DNA from 2 places in the Sporomusa termitida genome. Region 1 is predicted to be linked to the other one. Evidence: riboswitches for the same ligand, from Rfam matches in the RefSeq annotation. Region 1 holds a riboswitch; the other holds the start of a gene.

Evidence for each region. Region 1 has a riboswitch for FMN ahead of ribD (bifunctional diaminohydroxyphosphoribosylaminopyrimidine deaminase/5-amino-6-(5-phosphoribosylamino)uracil reductase RibD). Riboswitches for the same ligand answer to the same signal wherever they lie in the genome.
Region 2: it holds a riboswitch for FMN, as region 1 does, so the genes downstream of both, ribB (3,4-dihydroxy-2-butanone-4-phosphate synthase) here and ribD (bifunctional diaminohydroxyphosphoribosylaminopyrimidine deaminase/5-amino-6-(5-phosphoribosylamino)uracil reductase RibD) in region 1, are expected to answer to the same signal.

Annotation. Positions count from the first base shown of each region.
Region 1 covers NZ_CP036259.1:2,126,990-2,134,687, forward strand. Annotated here, with positions in the region: gene hslO (Hsp33 family molecular chaperone HslO) at 1-462, opposite strand, end outside; gene yfcE (phosphodiesterase) at 477-1,034, opposite strand; gene ribH (6,7-dimethyl-8-ribityllumazine synthase) at 1,064-1,534, opposite strand; gene SPTER_RS09815 (bifunctional 3,4-dihydroxy-2-butanone-4-phosphate synthase/GTP cyclohydrolase II) at 1,534-2,748, opposite strand; gene SPTER_RS09820 (riboflavin synthase) at 2,785-3,438, opposite strand; gene ribD (bifunctional diaminohydroxyphosphoribosylaminopyrimidine deaminase/5-amino-6-(5-phosphoribosylamino)uracil reductase RibD) at 3,401-4,537, opposite strand; FMN riboswitch at 4,636-4,768, opposite strand; gene rpe (ribulose-phosphate 3-epimerase) at 4,818-5,477, opposite strand; gene rsgA (ribosome small subunit-dependent GTPase A) at 5,478-6,353, opposite strand; gene pknB (Stk1 family PASTA domain-containing Ser/Thr kinase) at 6,366-7,698, opposite strand, start outside.
Region 2 covers NZ_CP036259.1:4,669,802-4,677,499, reverse strand. Annotated here, with positions in the region: gene SPTER_RS21590 (efflux RND transporter permease subunit) at 1-2,758, shown strand, start outside; FMN riboswitch at 2,882-3,025, shown strand; gene ribB (3,4-dihydroxy-2-butanone-4-phosphate synthase) at 3,115-3,762, shown strand; gene SPTER_RS21580 (efflux RND transporter permease subunit) at 3,817-6,951, opposite strand; gene SPTER_RS21575 (efflux RND transporter periplasmic adaptor subunit) at 6,965-7,698, opposite strand, start outside.

The sequences.
Region 1 (7,698 bases):
AACGCTGGACGGGGTTTGCTCCGATACGGTGAGATACTGGGTTATGTCTTCCGCAATTTCGCCCGACACGAGGGCGGTACTGCCGGTAAACGGCTGTTTAAGACCCACAAAGCGGGTAATATGAATATGACCGCTGCCTACTGCCCGGCCGACATCCAGTTTACCGTTGTGTAGCGGTAGATCCACAACGGGATTGCGGACATAGCCGCGAACCGACCCGTCAGGAGCCGCATCGGCCACTATTTCGCCAAGCGGGCCATTCCCTGATATTCTAACAGTCAGGCTTTCGGCAGTTTTTAAATTAGCCGCCAATAACAGTGCGCCTGTCATCGTCCGGCCCAGGGCCGCTGTAGCCACCGGGAAACAGTCATGACGCCGGCGTGCTTCTTCCACCAGCTTGGTAGTAACAGCGGCAAAGGCCCGGATTCCAGGTGCCGTAGCCCGGATTAAATGGTCATGCATAGGTACCTCCGGCACTAGGCCAGCTCTTTTGAGATAAGTGGCTGGCCTGTTGTTATATCTAGTATTTCAATCTTCCTGTCCTTTATCCAGGCAACGGTGCTGTAACCGTCAGGGTGCTTTGTCATTCCCGGTGAGCCGGGATTCAGATAAAAGACACCGTTATGTTTCTCCAGGCTGGCGATATGGGTATGGCCGGTAATGAAAATATCGGCCTTTAAGCGCGCCGCCAGCTCCTGCCGGGTTGCTTCGGTCAGATTATGCCCATGGGTTACAGTGATTCTCAGGCCATTTAGCATGAGATAGGTGTAAGGTGACTGGATGGGGAGTTTGAGCACCAGGCCGTCAACCTCGGCGTCACAGTTCCCGCAGGCAGTAATGATAGGTACAGGACAGCTATTGAGAGCTTCAGCCAGTTGTTTAGGATTATATTCAGCCGGAATCGTATTGCGCGGACCATGGTAAAGCACATCACCGGCGTGGATAATCAAATCGGCATCATGGAAATAACGGCAGAATACCCGCTGCCAGGTTTCCAGGCAGCCATGGGTATCACTGATTATACCAACTTTCATAGTCAACCTCCAACAAGGCAGATTATAGGTTAAAGTCCTTTGATTAGATTCGCCATCTCGATTGCCGACATGGCAGCATCAAAGCCTTTGTTCCCTGCTTTGGTGCCGGCCCGCTCAATGGCTTGTTCAATCGTGTCGGTGGTGAGTACGCCGAATATGGTAGGGACACCGCTGTGTAAGCCAACCTGAGCCACCCCTTTGGATACCTCGGCGCAAACATAGTCATAATGGCTGGTACTGCCTCTAATAACCGTGCCCAGGCAAATTACCGCATCATATTTCTTGCTCATTGCCAGCTTCTGGGCAACAAGAGGAATCTCATAAGCACCGGGGACCCAGGCAATTTCCACATTTTCACCGGCAGCACCGTGGCGTTTGAGGGCATCCAGGGCGCCACCCAGCAATTTGCTGGTAATAAATTCGTTAAACCGGGCGACAATAATACCGAATTTTAATCCTTCAGCAACCAGGTTTCCTTCATATATTTTACTATTTTCCATTATTTTGGGGCCTCCTCATATTGTTTGAGTAAATGTCCCAGTTTGGATTTTTTGGCGGATAAATATCTGTTGTTAAATTTGTTTGCCAATATTTCCAGTGGGACCCGTTCGGTGATTGTCAGTCCATAGCCCTCAAGCCCGACCCGTTTGCGGGGATTGTTGGTAAGCAGCCTAATACTGGTCAAGCCAAGGTCGGCTAATATCTGGGCGCCAATGCCATAATCCCTAAGGTCAGGGGCAAAGCCTAAGAGTTCATTGGCTTCAACTGTATCTTTACCCTTATCCTGCAAGGCGTAGGCGCGAATTTTATTGGCCAGGCCGATGCCTCTGCCTTCCTGCCGCATATAGAGCAGCACACCGCTGCCTTCTTTTTCAATACGTTTTAGGGCCTGGGCCAGCTGATCGCCGCAGTCGCAGCGCAGTGACCCGAGAACATCACCTGTCAGGCATTCGGAATGAACCCGGACCAGTACATTCTGCTTATTGCTAATATCCCCTTTTACCAGGGCAATATGGCACTGATTATCCAGTTGGCTTTCATAGGCAATGAGTCTGAAATCACCGTATTTGGTCGGCAGGTTGGTCTCCGCCGCTCTGGTAACAAACCGTTCATGTTTTTTCCGGTATTTGATCAGGTCGGCAATGGTAACTAGTTTCAGTTCATGTTTTTTTACAAAGTCCATTAATTCCGGCGTCCGGGACATCGTACCATCTTCATTCATCACTTCGCAGATTACGCCTGCCGGATAGAGGCCGGCCAATATGGCTAAATCGACAGCCGCTTCCGTATGGCCGGTACGGCGCAGCACACCACCCTCGCAGTATCTGAGCGGGAAGATATGGCCGGGCCGCCTAAGATCACTGCCAATCGTTTGACGATCAAGCACTGCCTGGACAGTGGCTGCTCTTTCGTGGGCTGATATGCCGGTTGTCGCTGCTTTGGCATCAATGGAGACCGTAAACGCCGTACAATGATTGTCCGTATTCTCAGTGACCATGGCCCCAATGCCGAGTTCATCGAGTCTATTGCCGATAATCGGCATGCAAATCAAGCCGCGGGCATGGGTAGCCATAAAATTTATAGCTTCGGGCGTTACTTTCTCGGCCGCTATAACAAGATCACCTTCATTTTCCCGGTCCTCATCGTCGATTACCACTACGATTTTGCCATTTTTTATATCCTCAATCGCTTCTTCAATTGTATTGAATCTCATATAACATCCTCCATTTATTGCCTGGCTGTAGAATGCTTATAGTGCAAAACCGTGCTGTTCGAGAAACCCGAGCGTTATCCTGTCAGACGGTTTGCTGTCCGGTTTCAAACCAAGCAGCTTTTCCACATATTTACCAATAATGTCTGCTTCTAAATTTACTTGTTTGCCTGCTGGTTTAAGCCCGACGGTAGTCAGCGCCGACGTATGGGGAATTAGTGAAACCGTAAACCAGTCCGGGCCGGAATCAACGACAGTGAGGCTTGTACCGTCAATGGCAATGGAGCCTTTGTTAATAATGTAGCGCATGACTTCGGGGCCGGCACCAATTTTGACAATAACGGCATTGTCATTTTGCTCTTTAGTCAGAATCAAACCTACACCATCAATGTGACCGCTGACTATATGGCCGCCGAGGCGATCGCCAACACGGAGCGTGCGCTCCAGATTAACCGTGTCGCCGGTTTTGAGTTCAGCCAGGGCTGTCCGGTCAACTGTTTCCGGCATAACATCGGCAGTAAACCAATCACTGCTAAAATCGACAACTGTGAGACAGGTGCCGTTGACGGCAATGCTGTCGCCAAGCTTAACATCTGTCAGTACCTTGCTGCCACTTACGGTCAGGCGCACAGATTTGGCGCCTCTTGCTATTTGCTTAACTTTGCCGAGTTCTTCCACAAGTCCGGTAAACATTGTGTCCCTCCCGTCCGGTTAGGTAACCGGTAATTAATATGTCGGCGCCTATTGCCTCAGTTCTTAGGTCTTCAAGCATAAGGGCCTGATCCACAGCCGGAGCGCCTGTTCCTCCGACCGGGGTTGGCGCAGTGCGGCCGCCAATTATTTTCGGCGCAATGAAGCAGTAGACTTTATCGATTAGATTGGCTGTAAATACAGACGCGTTGATTGTGGCGCCGCCTTCCACCAATATACTGGTAATGCGGCGTTCTCCTAATATTTTAAACAGCTGGCGCAGGTTGATACCTGCAGGTGTCTGGTCAAGGGTCAGGACTTCAACACCTTTGCTGGTGAGAGCCGCAACCCTGTCGGCAGGGGCCTCCCGGCCGACAGCAATAATGGTTTGCGCCTGGCCGTCGGTTACTACTTTCGCGTTCAGCGGCGTGCGGGCCATACTGTCAACAATGATCCTCACCGGGTTGCGGCCAGCCGCCGGCAAGCGGGCCGTTAATTCCGGATTATCAGCAAGCACAGTGCCGATACCTACCAGAATACCTTCATGCGTATCCCGGAGTTTATGGACATACGCTCTTGCCGCTGCGCCTGTTATCCACTGGGAGTGACCGGTATAAGCAGCAATTTTGCCGTCAAGTGACATGGCCGTTTTCAGAACTGCCCAGGGCATGCCGGTCACAATCCATTTGATAAATACTTCATTGAGCCGGGCGGCTTCTGCTGACAGAATACCTTCAACCACTTCAATGCCGGCTGCCCGCAGGCGGTTAAGGCCATTGCCGGCCACCAGCGGATTAGGATCAGCCATGGCAGCAACAACTTTCCTGACACCGGCCTGGATCAGGGCATCGGCGCAGGGCCCGGTCCGGCCATGATGAGAGCAGGGCTCAAGAGTCACATAGACAGTGGCACCTTTGGCCAGGTCGCCGGCCTGGGCCAAGGCATGAATCTCGGCATGGGGTGTGCCGGCTTGACGGTGCCACCCCTGGCCGACGATGCGGCCGTCTTTAACGATAACAGCACCTACCAGTGGATTAGGACTGGTACGGCCCTGGGCGTACTGCGCAATTGTCAGGGCTTGCTGCATGTAATATTCGTCCATAGAAGTCCCCCAGTACAGATAAAATAAAAAACTGTTGATTAGCTTTGGGGCTATCAACAGTTAAAAGGAAAATTCAATAACTGCCATTATGGCAGAATATACGCCTTTTACCATCCAGACTATACTGTCGGCTCTGGAATTACACCAGATCAGCCGTATAACGGCTCGCGGGCTGTACCGCCGGTCAGGAATCAAAAGATTTCTCTTTTTCACCTTGCCCCAAAGGCTAAGTATGTAATTCATTTATTAGCTACTACCTATGTTACCATTAAGCGCCAATTTAATCAAGCCCCCGGATAGCCTTAATTGCTGCCGCCATATCAGGGGCACCGTATACGGCTGAACCGGCAACCAGGATATTGGCACCGGCGGCCGTAACCTTGCGGGCCGTAACCGCATTAATGCCTCCGTCAACCTCAATATCAACAGTAAGGCTGCGGGTCGTAAGCATAGCCCGCAAACGGGCAATCTTGTCAATTGCCGCCGGGATGAACTGCTGACCGCCAAAGCCCGGGTTGACGCTCATGATGAGTATCATATCAATGTCACTCAGCACTTCTTCCACTAGCGAGAGCGGTGTGGCGGGGTTTAAGGATACACCTGCTTTTTTCCCCTGCTCTTTAATGGTTTGAATCAGGCGGTGCAGGTGCGGGGCAGTCTCTGCATGCACAGTAATAATATCGGCGCCGGCTTTTACAAAGGGATCTACGAAAGCCTGCGGGTTGCTTACCATCAAATGGACATCAAAAGGTAATTTGGTAACAGGGCGGATGGCCGCGACAACCGGTGCGCCAAACGTAAGGTTAGGAACAAAATGGCCGTCCATAACATCGATGTGTACCCAGTCGGCTCCGGCCTGTTCAAGCTTAAGTATCTCCTCCGCTAAGCGTGAAAAATCGGCAGATAAAATGGAGGGGGCAACTTTAATCGGCGTAGTCATTTAGTATCCCTTCTTGCTTTCTCTGATTTCAGTTAATATTTCAAGATAGGACTGATATCTTGCCTGAGAGATGAGTCCGCTGGCGATGGCCTGTTTAACACCACACTGGGGCTCCTTGTAATGGAGACAGGTACTGAACTTGCACGTTGGCGCTATCCTGGCTATATCAGGGAAATAGTCCATTAAATGAGCTTCTTCTATATCGTTAAACTCTGTGAAACTAAACCCCGGAGTATCAACGACAAAGCCGCCGCCGGTCACCGGCAAAAGCTCGGCGAAGCGCGTGGTATGCTTGCCCCGGCCAATTTTATGGCTGACCTCGCCTGTCATCAGTTCCAGTCCGGGCTGAATGGCGTTAAGGATAGTTGATTTGCCGGCACCGGAGGGACCGGCAAAAACGGTAATTTTATCAAAAAGAAGCAATCGCAGCGCATGAATCCCTAGCCCCTGCTTGGCAGACACTGTCAGCACTTTATAGCCAATCTGCTCATACAGCTCGGCTAATTTGGCAACAGAGTCTGTATCAGATAAATCGATCTTGTTAATGCACAGGACTATTTCCAGTTCAGAGAGTTCGGCAATAACCAGAAACTTATCCACTAGAGCCGTGTTAATATTAGGATTGACAGCAGCAAAGGTTAAAACAACCTGGTCCACATTGGCTACCATTGGCCGTTTCAGCATGCTGCGGCGGGGCCGGATTTCTTCAATGACGCCTTTGTCGGGGCCGGTTAAGGTATAGGTTACCTCATCACCCACCAGGAGTGAAAAGCGTTCCTTTTTAAACCGGCCCCGCAGATTGCAGGCAATGATTTTACCGCCGGACTGTATATAGTAGTAACTGTTATAGGCTTTAACCACAATACCTTTCAGCACATAATGGGCCTCCTATATTGTTTGTTCCTGTAATAATTTTTCATTTATATAAACCTGAACCCGTACCTGGCCAATACCTTCTACTGTTTTCTCCACCTGTTCCCCGGCTTTATGTGTACCCTCATACACGACCCGGCGGCCATTGGCGTCTGTCACCACAATTTGCAAAGGCTGGCGGGCTGGGCCGTCAGGTACTGTTATTTGCACCATGGCTCTCTTAACGGCTCCCGGTACGCCTTTGGCTACGGAAAAGTCGATCGCGGTACCCTCTGCTACTTCTGTAGCCGGGAGCGGGTTCTGACTGACAATGGTTCCCGGCGGATATTTGTCATTGAGTATTTCAGTTACTTGTCCCTGTTTTAGTTTCAGGCTTTCCAGCTGGGAAGCAACAGTACTTAAGAGCGATCCCTGGAAATCAGGCAGGATGACTTTTTTCGGGCTGGCCCCTTTACTTACGACAATATCAATAGCGGTGCCTTTGGTTATTTGCGCCGGCGGCCGGGGATTCTGACTGATAACCGTATCCTGCGGGGTATCTTCAGTAAATTGTTCGTCAATCCGGCCTACCTTTAACCCGGAATTTTTAATCTGCAGCTCTGCATCACGGCGGTTCAGGCCGCGCAAATCGGGAACTACAGTCACCTCGCCGCCCTTGCTGACAATAACGGTGATGGTTCGCTGCTCTTTGACTGTCGTCCCCGCTTCCGGTTGTTGGGAAATGACATAACCTGCCGGAACCTTATCGTTAAAAGCATCAGACACTGTGACGCGAAGGTTATTACTAAGTAAGATATTGCGGGCGGTATCTATCTGTTTACCGACAACGTCCGGTACCAGCACTTCATTAAGGCTCCAGAATTTACCGAAGCCTAAAAATGCGGCAAGTGCCGAAGCCACTAACAGAAAAAGCAAGATCCCCAGGATCCATGGCCTGCTGTTTTTTGGTACCGGCGAATTAGGTGTGAGGCCCGCTGCTTGAACCGGGTTGTTAGGGTTACCTGGGTTTGTTGCTGGTGTTACCGGTGGCAGAACCTGGGTAGGGAAATCAGTGCGCGACAACCGGCGGGTGCTGTCATCCCTGAGGTAATGCTGGGTTAATTTAAAATCGGCAGTCATTTCGCCAATATCATTAAATCTGGCTGCAGGATCTTTCGCCATTGCTTTCAGAACGACAGCCTCAATGAGTGGCGGGATGTCAGGATTTAGTTCCCGGGGAGCCTTAGGCTCTTCCTGCAAATGCTTAAGAGCGATGCTGATCGGTGATTCACCGGTAAACGGAACCTGGCCTGTGAGCATTTCGTAAAGAACGACGCCGAGTGAATAAATATCTGACTTGGCGCCCACA
Region 2 (7,698 bases), 2.5 Mb from region 1:
CGAAAAGGATGTGCGGCCCACCTGGCTGGAAGTACGTAATATGGTTAATGATATCCAAGGCACACTGCCGCAAGGGGTGGTCGGACCTGCATTCAATGACCGGTTTGATGACGTGTTCGGCAGTATTTATGCCCTCACCTCTGAAGAGTTCAGCTACGAGGATATGCGGGAAAAAGCCGAGGAGATCCGCAGGACACTCCTTGGTGTAAATAATGTCAAAAAGGTTGAACTCATCGGCGTTCAACCGGAAAAAATTTATATTGAAATGGAAAGCAGCAAACTAGCCGGGCTGGGAATAGACCCTAATCTGATTATTGCGGCCGTAAAAGCACAAAGTGCTATGGCGGCCTCCGGTATGGTAGAGACAGCCTCAGACAATATATACCTGCGGGTGTCGGGGTTGTTCGAAAACGTCGATGGCCTGCGTAACATGCCGATTCGAATTAGTGAACGGACTTTTCGCCTTGGTGATATTGCTAAGATTGAGCGTAGTTATGCCGAACCCATGGAACCTAAAATGTATGTTAACGGGCAGCCGGCAATCGGTATTGCTCTTTCTATGGACAGCGGGGGGAACATTCTTACCCTGGGTACAGAGCTGGAGAAGGCCATAGCGGTGATAAAAAAGGATTTGCCGCTCGGCATGAAAATCAGTCAGGTGTCCAATCAACCCCAAGTAGTTAAAGAATCAATTAACGAATTTATTAAATCCCTGGGGGAAGCTGTCATTATTGTGTTGGCAGTCAGCTTTCTCAGCCTTGGTGTTCAGTCAGGCATCGTGGTTGCTTTATGCATTCCCCTGGTTATCGCCGGGATATTTGTAGGGATGGAGATCGGGGGTATAGATTTACACAAAGTATCGTTAGGGGCCTTAATCATGGCTCTGGGCTTGCTGGTTGATGATGCTATCATCGCTATTGAAATGATGACTGTAAAGCTGGAGCAGGGGTGGGGGCGTTTTGAGGCTGCCTGCTACGCCTACACGGCTACCGCTTTCCCAATGCTTACAGGTACACTTATCACTTGCGCCGGCTTTATACCTATCGGCTTTTCGCAGGGGGCGGCGGCTGAATTTACCAGCAGCTTATTCCCGGTGATAACAATTGCCCTGTTAATTTCCTGGCTTGTATCTGTTATGGTAACGCCGCTGCTGGGGTATAAGTTAATCAAGCCCAAACATACGGCAGGGTCAGGCCATAATATGTATGATACAAAATTTTACCGGCTATTCCGCCGGATTCTCACGTGGTGTCTGCAGCATAAAAAGCTGGTGCTGGGCATAACGGCAGTCTGTTTTATTGGTTCGATCTTTTTATTACAGTTTGTCAAACAAGAGTTTTTCCCGCCGTCCGTCCGGCCGGAGCTAATTGTTGAAATGACGTTGCCGGAAGGGACCTCGCTGGCAGCAACCGGGCAGGAAGCGAAAAAATTAGCCGACAGCCTCGCCGGTGACCCGGATATTGAGAGCTACAGCTATTATGTCGGCAAAGGGGCACCACGCTTTATTCTTACCATGGAGCCCAAGCTGCCCACTAGCAACTATGCCCAGTTTATCATCGTTGCCAAAAACTTACAGGCCCGGGAGGCTCTGAATACAAAGATCGATAAGTTGTTTGACGATAATTTTGCCAATGTGCGGGGCCATGTTAAGCTGATCCAAACCGGTCCCCCCTCAGAATACCCGGTTATGCTGCGCGTTACCGGGTATGATCACGAGAAAGTACGGGAGATCGCAAGCCAGGTCAGTGAGGCGATGGCCGCTAATTCAAGCCTTACAAAGGTTAATTTTGACTGGAATGAAAAAAGCAAAATTATGCATTTAACGGTTGACCAGGACAAGGCCAGAATGCTTGGCCTTAATAGCCAGGGCTTGGCTCAGGATTTACAGAGCCAGCTGTCCGGCGCTGCCATTGCCGAGTATTACGAGCAGGACAAGACGGTGGGTATTGTTTTTCGCATAGATGCCCAAACCAGGAAAGATTTAGCCAGTATTAAAGATCTGCCGGTACACATCGGCAACGGTAAATTTGTGCCTCTAGAGCAAATCGCCACAATAAGTTACGATGCGGAAGAAGGTTTAATCTGGCGGCACAACCTGAAGCCAACGATTACTGTGCAAGCAGAGGTAGCCCCAGGTGTAACCGGTAATGATGCCACCAAAGAGGTGTATGCAAGTCTAGCGTCAGTCCGCGAGGGCCTTCCTTCCGGCTATAGTATTGACATTGGCGGTTCGTATGAGGAAAGCAAAACCTCCATCGACTTTTTGCTTAAAGCGGTGCCGGTAATGATTGTGGTTATTGTAGTACTGCTTATGCTGCAGCTGCAAAATATATCTTTAATGATCCTTACCATTCTAACCGCTCCGCTCGGAATTATCGGGGTCAGCCTGGCCATGCTGTTAACAGGCCGGCCGATGGGCTTTGTGGCCGAACTCGGGATTTTGGCCCTTAGCGGGATGATTATCCGTAACTCGGTCATACTGATTGATCAGATTGAGAAGCATATCAAAGCCGGCGAGACACCCTGGGAGGCCATCATCAACTCAGCCGTGCTGAGGCTTCGCCCCATCGTGCTTACGGCGGCGGCGGCAATCTTCGGCATGCTGCCACTGGTTCCCAGCACGTTCTGGGGGCCGATGGCGGTGGCTATCAGCGGCGGCCTGCTGGGCGCAACCGCGATGACCTTGCTTGTTTTGCCGACAATGTATGCTGTCTGGTTTAATGTCAACCCGGAAACTAAAGAAAGCAAGGCTGGTTAAGAACCGATCGCTTGGTGCCGGTAATCGGCAAAGACTTGGCTTGGGCCAAGCCCTTTAGGCCGCCGGCAGCCTTAGTCGTGCCTATGCTTGACAATCCTGGTGAAAGTAGTATTCTATAGTCAGACTTATTCTCAGGGCGGGGTGCAAGTCCCCACCGGCGGTATCCCAGGCAGCTGGGGAGCCCGCGAGCGCTCCTTGTTTAAGGAGGTCAGCAGATCTGGTGAGAAGCCAGAGCCGACGGTATAGTCCGGATGAAAGAGGATGAGACAGTTAGCCAGTTTATTGACAGCACTTATCGCTAGCTGTCCCCAGCGCCCTGATTCGGGTGAGTCGACTAAAAATAGGAGGCGACTACTTTGAATCAGCAGTTATTAGTCCGGTTTGGCAATCCTTTTGAACGGGTGGAACAGGCTCTTAAGGCCTTGCGTAAAGGACAGGGTGTCCTGGTTACTGATGATGAACACCGGGAAAATGAGGGAGATATATTTTTTGCGGCTGAGTCACTGACTCAACAGCAGATGGCAATGCTCATCCGTGAAGGCAGCGGGATTGTTTGCCTGTGCCTGCCGGCAGAAAAGGTGGAGGCCTTGGCCTTGCCGATGATGGTAGATCATAATACAAGCCACTTTCAAACTGCCTTTACTATATCAATTGAGGCCGCAAGCGGCGTCACTACCGGGGTTTCTGCGGCTGACCGGGTTACAACAGTACAGGCGGCGATTGCCGAACAGGCCTGCCCGGATCACCTGCGGCGTCCCGGGCACGTATTTCCGCTAAAAGCGCGGGCCGGCGGCGTACTGGAACGCCCGGGCCATACCGAGGCTAATGTTGACCTCATGCGGCTGGCCGGCCTGAAACCTTACGGTGTTTTATGTGAACTTACCAATCCGGAGGGGACGATGGCTTGTTTGCCGGAAATAATAGCGTTTGCTGAAAAGAATAACATGCCGGTAGTCACTGTGGCCGATATTATCCGGTACCGGGAGGCCCTGGAGTCTAAATAGCAAAAGATCCGTAGACAGTTTTCCTGTCTACGGATCTTTTCTTAGTGCCTAATATTAGGCGCTGCGTCTTAGTTTGAAAGCCTTGAATTTAGCAGCTCCGTATTCAATAACAACAAATAATACAGGAACCAGGAAGATTCCCAGGCCGGTGGCCATGAGCATGCCACCTACGACCGTTGTCCCCAGCGCGGCTCGGGCGGCAGCACCGGCGCCGGTTGACAAGGCTAGCGGGATGCAGCCTAGGATAAAGGCAAAGGAGGTCATGAGAATTGGCCGCAGTCTGAGTTTAGAGGCCTCAATTGCCGCTTGCACAGGCTCCATGCCATTGTCCGTCCTGACCTTGGCGTATTCGACAATCAGGATTGCGTTTTTGGCGGCCAGACCGATAAGCATGACCAGGCCGATCTGCATATAAACGCTGTTTTCCAGTCCGCGGGCATATTGGAACAGCACTGAGCCTAAAATGCCTGTGGGCACTGAAAGTAATACGGCAAAGGGGATATTCCAGCTTTCATATAACGCTGCCAGGCACAAAAACACGAATAACAGCGCAAACCCGAAAATAACCGGGGTTTGACCGCTAGCCAGTTTTTCTTCCCGGCTTAAATCCGCCCATTCATACGTAAATGTTGAGGGTAAAACAGTAGCCGCTACTTCTTCCAGGGCCTGCATGGCCTGGCCGGAACTGTAACCGGCGGCTGTGGTGGCAGTAATCTGCATAGCCGGATAACCGTTAAACCGTTTGATCAGTGTCTGACCGCTGGTGGCAACGGGGGTGACCAGGGTATTGAGCGGTACCATAGTACCGGCCGAGCTGCGCACATAGAAGAAGCGGGTTGCATCCACATCGGCCCGGAATTCAGGTTCAGCCTGCAGCATAACCTTGTAGGTCCGGCCAAACCGGTTAAAGTCATTGACCTGAACGCCACCCAGGAAGGTTTGCAGGGTTGTAAAAATATCCTGAATCGGAACCCCCAGGGCTTTGGCTTTTTCCCGGTCTACGTCATAGCGGTAAGCAGGCGTATCAGCGCGGAAGCTTGATTGGGCCATGCCCAGCTCCGGCCGTTTCCTGGCTTCGGCAACAAATTGCTGGGATACATTATTCATTTCCTCCAGCGTTGAGCCGCCTCTGTCCTGAATCATAAACGTGAGGCCGCCGACAGAGCCGATTCCCGGCAGGGAAGGCGGATTAAAGGCGAAAACGGTGGCTTCCGGTATTGTGCTTACTTGTCCCATTGCCTGCCCGATAATCGCATTAAGCTGGGTATTGGGCTCAGTCCGCTCCGCCCATGGTTTCAGGCCGGCAATAACCATGGCGCCGTTCGGCTTCTGGCCGCCGGCTAGCATATCATAACCGGTAATTTCCATCGTATTTTCCACACCTGGCAGCGAACGGTAGATTTCGCCGACCTCAGTGGCAATGGCCCGGGTACGGTTCATGCTGGCGGCTTCAGGCAGGCTGACAACCGATAACATGAAGCCCTGGTCTTCACTCGGCACGAAGGTAGATGGAATAATTCGCAGCATACCGACACACAAGATGCCGATAACTGCCAGTCCTACACCCCATAAACCGGCCCGGCGGATGGAATGGCGGACACCGTTGGAATATTTTTCGGTAATGTGGTCAAACCACATGTTAAACCGATCGAAGAATTTGCCCAGTACGCCGGTGCGCTTCTCGCCGGTATGCGGCTGCAGCAGGAGGCTGCATAACGCCGGGGTCAGCGACAGGGCCACAATTGCCGACAGGGCCATGGAGACGGCAATTGTCAGGGCAAACTGCTTATACAAAACACCGGTAGTTCCCCCGAAAAATGCCACCGGAATAAAAACAGAGGCAAGTACGAAGGCGATAGCGATAACCGGGCCGGAAACCTCTTGCATCGCCCGGACGGTAGCCTCTTTCGGGTTAAGGCCGGATTTACGCATATGGTGCTCAACTGCCTCGACCACGATAATGGCATCATCCACAACCAGGCCAATGGCGAGTACCATGGCAAACAGTGTCAGTGTATTGATAGAGAAACCCAGGAACACAAAAGCGCCAAAGGTTCCGATCAGGGAAACCGGCACGGCCAGCATAGGGATTAACGTGGCCCGCCAGTTTTGCAGGAAAAGGTAAACGATGATAAGTACCAGGGCCAGGGCTTCCAGAAAAGTATGCAGAACCTTTTCTAAAGATTCACTGATATACTTGGTATTATCGGTAAGGATACGGTATTCCACTCCTGGGGGAAACCGTTTGGAGGCATCCTCAATAACCTGCCGCACCCCGGCGATTGTCTCCAGGGCATTGGCTTCTGTTGTCAGTTGCACGGCAAAAACAACCGAATCATGCCCATTGAAGCTGCTCTTAAAACCATTGTCTTTTGCGCTTAGCTCAACTGTGGCTACATCACCCAGGTGAATAGCCGAGCCATCGCTTTGCGAGCGGATGATTACCTTCTTAAAGTCTTCTTCGGTGACGAGACGGCCCTGAATACTGGCCGTATACTGAAATTCCTGATGTGCCACCGACGGCAGCTGGCCGATAGTACCGGCCGGCGCCTGCACGTTTTGCTCTTTGATGGCACTGGCAACGTCAGCGGCCGTGACCCCTAACTGGGCCAGCTTATCAGGCTTGAGCCAAATACGCATACCAAAGTCGGTGCCATATTCGCCAACATCGCCGACTCCTTTGACCCGGCGAATATCGTCGATAACGTTAATACTGCCGTAGTTTTTGAGAAATACACCGTCATAGGTGTTGTCGGGTGAGATAAGACTAAAATACAGGGCGGTGTCTGGTGAAACCTTGCGGGTTGTTACGCCCATAAGCTGTACATCCTGCGGCAGGCCGGCATTTGCCTGGGCGACACGGTTTTGGGTGTACATTGTCACCATATCCGGATTTTGCCCCAGTTCGAATTTAACATTAAGCGAATAACGGCCGGAATCGGCACTGGTCGAGGTCATTGCCACCGCGCCCTCCACGCCGTTTACCTGTTGCTCGATGACCTGGGCTACGGTTTTTTCTACTACGTCGGCATTGGCCCCGGTATACAAAGTGCTGATGCTGACCTGGGGTGGCGTAATCTGCGGATACTGGGCCACCGGCAGACTAAAGGCAGCAATACCGCCGGCCAGGGTAATTAGAATTGCTATAACGATCGCAAAGATCGGTCGGTTGATAAAAAATTGTGCCATAAATCCGCCCCCCTTATTTCGCGACCGGAATTGTCAGGTCATTCAGTCCGATCATTGTAACTTTGAGAGGAGATCCCGGCTGCGACTTCGCAAAGCCTTCAACAACAACAACATCCTGGGCTGTAAGACCTTCTTCCACAATTTGCAGGCTGTCTACTTTCGGACCCAGTATTACGGGTTTCGTTACCGCTTCATTGTTGGCGCCGACAACTGTGACAAAGGTTTTGCCCAGCATTTCCTGCACCGCCCGCTGGGGAATCAGTAATGCCCCAGGCCTGGTTTCGCCGACAGCCACAATCCGGGCAAACATGCCAGGTACCAGTAATTGTTGCGGGTTGCCAAAGGCGGCTTTCATCGCCAGCGTGCCAGTCTGGCTGCTCAAGCCCCGGTCAACCTGCTCCAAATGCCCGGTAAGCGAATATTTAGTGCCATCACTGAGGACCAGGCTAAGGTTCTGGCCCCAGGAATCAGGCGTGTTGCCCAGACGGGAAAACTTCAAATATTCGTTTTCGCTCATGCTAAACCGGACCTGTACGGGGTCAACAGTGGAAACGGTTGCGATTACTGTGCTGCCGGCCTGAGCATACATGCCGGAACTTAATTCGCCTACACCAATCCGGCCATCCACCGGTGATACGATTATTGTATCTGCCAAATCATTCTGGGCCTGAGCCAGCTTGGCCAGATAGGCGTTAGCCTGGGCTTGGGCCTGTTCGGCCTGCGCTACAGCGGTGTCTAAAACCTGAT